Regions from separate parts of the Pseudobutyrivibrio ruminis HUN009 genome, predicted to be linked through region 2. Evidence: predicted binding sites of a transcription regulator. Region 2 holds the regulator's gene; the other holds the start of a gene.
The links. Region 2 encodes Rex, which represses fermentation and respiration genes when NADH is low (regulators of the CRP and FNR family bind a similar motif). Its sites were predicted from a motif close to ATTGTTAANTANTTAACAAT; they were not measured.
Positions count from the first base shown of each region.

Region 1: a site for Rex is predicted at 765-784, ahead of hypB (hydrogenase nickel incorporation protein HypB). Genes of this name have one in related genera too.

Region 1 is NZ_JNLH01000001.1:1,567,467-1,569,674, forward strand. Features, by position in the region: gene BO15_RS0107085 (transglutaminase domain-containing protein) at 1-581, opposite strand, end outside; gene hypB (hydrogenase nickel incorporation protein HypB) at 859-1,530, shown strand; gene BO15_RS0107095 (FAD-dependent oxidoreductase) at 1,602-2,208, shown strand, end outside.
Region 2 is NZ_JNLH01000001.1:2,050,375-2,052,582, reverse strand. Features, by position in the region: gene BO15_RS0109255 (hypothetical protein) at 74-832, opposite strand; gene BO15_RS0109250 (redox-sensing transcriptional repressor Rex) at 843-1,469, opposite strand; gene abc-f (ribosomal protection-like ABC-F family protein) at 1,558-2,208, opposite strand, start outside.

The DNA.
Region 1 (2,208 bases), 480 kb from region 2:
TGGCAGGCTGCCTGAAATGCTCTAGCGTATCCTGCGCATACAGTGGTGCCAGTTGTGAGAGCAGAGTAAGCGCTTTGATTCATATGGTTATCAGGATCATAGGTGTTCATCTGACAGATAGCGTCATGCAAATACTTTTCCTGGTCAATCTGGCGGGTGAATTGCTTTGCGCCTGCAACAAGCGAATTTAAAACACCATTGAAATTCGCTTGAGCTTGAGGTAATTCATCCTTGGTAATACAGAATTTCAATCTGACTTTGTGAACGATATCAGAAGAATCTACAGCATACTGATATGATGTGTACACCCAGAAAAGCTCGGGATGATCGTTGAAGAGAGAATTCATTGTATCCTCCAAACTTTTTTCAGATATAGGTGTATCCAACACAAAAAGCTCGTCATTGAAGTTCATGATATTTTGGTAAATCTGATTGTAAACGGAAAGCTGATCAGAATTAAGAAGTTGTAAATATGGGTATAAAGGCTCATTTGAAGTGAGCGCAGTACTGGTAATTGTGGTAGAATGTAAACTAAATATTAATGTAATTAAAAGACATATCGAACAAACTCTATTCTTCATATCTCATCACCCAAACTAATAGTTTTCTAAGGAAAATCATCCTATTATCAGATTATAAGTAAAAATGGTGAATAAAATTTGTACAAAGCCCATGTTCACAAAGAATTCACAGTGATAATACACACCCTGTGTAATAAAGTAGCTTTGTCCTAGAAATTATACCGGTTTGTGGCGAAAAAACTTATTGACAATTTTTTATCAATTAGAGTATATTATATATACAGGAAACTGAAAAAATGAGTTAGAGTTTACTAACAGCATTTGGTTAGGAGAGCTTATGCTAGATTACAAAATCATCGAAGTAAAGCAGAGCATCTTTGAGGACAATGATGCAGATGCTGATAAGCTCAGACAGGAGATTAAAGAACAGAAGACATTTCTTGTTAATCTGATGTCAGCTCCTGGTTCTGGCAAAACAACCACATTATGCCAAACAATCGCACGTCTTAAGGACGAAATGCAAATCGGTGTAATGGAGGCTGATATTGATTCTGATGTAGACGCTGCCACAATTACTGCGGCAGGAGCACGTGCAATTCAGATACATACAGGAGGTATGTGCCATCTCGATGCGGATATGACCCGCCAGGGCTTGCATGAGTTTGGAACAGAAGACTTAGATCTTGTCTTCCTGGAAAACGTTGGTAATTTAGTTTGTCCAGCGGAATTTGATACCGGTTCATCAAAGAACGCCATGATTCTCTCTGTTCCCGAGGGAGACGACAAACCACTTAAGTACCCACTGATGTTTTCAGTGTGTGATGTAGTGCTTATCAACAAATGCGACACACTTCCAGTGTTTAGCGAATTCTCAAAGGATGCTGTTGTCGAACGAATCCACAGTCTTAATCCTAATGCAAAGGTTATCTTTGTTTCAGCCAAAACTGGCGAAGGATTTGATGAGTGGATTGACTGGTTGAGGGGCCAGGTTCAGCAGTGGCAGGCTTAATGCTAGGGAATTGAGACTTTTTGAGGGAAGTATAAATAACAGTTTTAGGGCAATTAAAGGAGGAAATTAATATGGGTATCGGACCAGACAATTTGGGCGATTTTTATCCTGATTGGGTAAATGATTTAAAGGATGAAGATCTACGTCCAGAAATTCTTCAGCTTGGAAAGGTAATCACAGATAGAGCTAAAATCAAGCTTGGTCTTCAGAAGATTACAAAGTACGATCCAGAGTACTGGGCTGTTGCAAATCTTGCACCTACAAAGGAAATTGCAGAGCTTGCACTTTCTATGGGTGGCATTAGAAAGCCAAAGACTTTCAAGGAGCTTCTTGAAATCACTGGCCTCGATGAAAAAACACTTGAGGAAAGACTTGAGAAAGCTAGCTGGACAGGTCTTTTAGAGTGGAACTATGAGAACGAAGCTCACGAAAAGCAGTGGGTACTTCCTATGTTCGTTCCAGGTTCTGCAGAGTTCTCAAACATGAATCAGGATTTCTTGGCTGAGCATCCTGAGATGGGACGTTTCTTTGAGAGAATGAGCCGTCTTCCACTTGAGGGACTTACACACATGGTACCACCAGGAGGCGCTGGTATTGGTATGCACGTTATCCCTGTAGAGGACGCTATTTCAATGGAGCAGGAAGCAATCGGACTTGAGAAGATTTCTTACTGGCTCG
Region 2 (2,208 bases):
ATAATAATGATACCATATATACAAGAAAAAGACTAAACATAATGGTGTTTAGTCTTTTAAAAAACAGTAAATTCTATTCTTCAGGTGAAGCCTCTGCTTCCTCAGTATTTTCTTTTGTTTCCTTAGAAACTGCATCCAAATCTACTTCTTCAAGCTGAATGTCAGAAAGATCTGTTTTATCACTTTCATCCTGCTTATCTGCAGGTGTTTTTACAGGCTCACCTTTATCATCGATTGTACCAATATAGAAATCCCCATTTTGCATATCAAATAGATTTAGTACCTCCATACCAAATACATCATGCATATATGAGTAAATCTCTTTATTGTTAATCTCGCGGTTATGCTTGCGAATAACGTTTTTCTTGAGCTGAACTCTAACATCCTTAATCCAGTTAGTAATTTCCTCTGCCTCTGTGGAATTAGTACGAAGTTTATCGTAGCAATAATCCATTGTTGCCAACATCAGCTCTCGGTTAACATCATCTGTCTTCTGTGGGAGCTCGCTCAACTCTTCTTCGTTTGATTCGATGCGTTCCTTGCATTCTTCTAAAAGTCTTTTATCATCATCAAGCTTCTTTGAAACCAGATCAGAAGTTCCTTCCATATTGGACATAACCGAAGCCATCAAGTTTTCTTTAACCTTCTTAAGGTCTTTAAGTTCCTTTTTCAGCTCAGCTTCACGTTTCAGTAAGTCATTTTCCTGCTTTTCAAGCTCTTTAACCTGTTCAGGCTTTCCGCCTAATGCAAAAAGTCTATGCCATTTCTGATCCAAAATAAGCATAGGAACCTTGATTTTGGAAATGGCAGTTGTAAAATCCCTGTCCGCCATATACATTCACCTACTTCTGTTGAGTAATGTTATAAGAAAGTTGCATCAAACTATCTGATAAATGAACATTTTCTATAATAACATCAGGAATATCATCTAAATCAACATGAGCAAAGTTCCAAATAGCATGTACGCCTAGTGAAACAAGCTTTAATGCTGTAGATCTCGCGTTTGACTTAGGCAATGTTAAAGCTGCAATTTCCACATCATTATGTTTAATGAATTCTGGAAGCTCATCAAGCATCTGAACAGGAATGTCTCTAACTAATTTGCCTTTAAGCTCAGGATTAACATCAAATAATCCAATAATTTTAAAACCTACACGCTCAAATTTAACATAACCTGCAATAGCCTGGCCCAAGTTACCAGCGCCAATAACGATAACATTATGTGTTTCGTTAACTCCCAAGATATTTCCTATTTCATCATGTAAATATGCAACATTATATCCATAACCCTGCTGACCAAAACCACCAAAGTTGTTAAGATCCTGTCTAATCTGAGATGCTGTAACATGCATTCTCTTACTTAAATCATTTGATGAAATTCTTTCAACACCATCGTCTAAAAGTTCGCCCAAATATCTGTAGTACCTAGGAAGTCTTCTGATGACTGCTTGTGAAATCTGTTTATCCAACCCATATACCTCCTAATTACAATTTTCAATCTTAATTATAAAATCACACAAAAACTATGTCAAGATTTTAACAAAGACTTATACATGCTTAAGATAAACTTAACTCCTCCCACTGAGAATATAAATCTTCCAATTTAGAATCTATTTCATTCTGTTCAGCAGTTAATTCGTTGAGCTTTGCAGAATTTGTCATATTCTCTGGCTTTAAGAATTCGTCTTGAATCTTTGCCTTTTTTTCTTCTAGTTTTTCTATCTCTTCTTCGATTTTTGAGATTTTGTTTTGAAGCTTTCTCTTTTCCGCTTCAATTCTCTTTTGTTCTTTAAAATCAAGCTTTGCAGCTGTAGCGTTAGAGTCTACTACAGATTCCTGGATTGAAGCAACATTTGCTGCAGAGAGTTGTTCCTTCTTGACAATATAATCATCGTAATTGCCAAGATACTTTGTAAGATGACCATCTGAAAGTTCAAGAATCATATTTGCAGTACGGTTAACAAAATATCTATCGTGACTTACATAAAGCAAAGTTCCGTCATATTCGTTAAGTGCTTCCTCAAGCATTTCTTTCGAATCCATATCAAGATGGTTTGTAGGCTCATCAAGGATTAAAAGATTAGACTTAGAAAGCATAAGTTTTGCAAGAGAGACACGTCCTCTCTCGCCACCGGACAGCTCGCTGATGCGTTTAAAAACATCATCTTCTGTGAACATAAAGGCCGCTAATGTATTTCTAACCTGAGT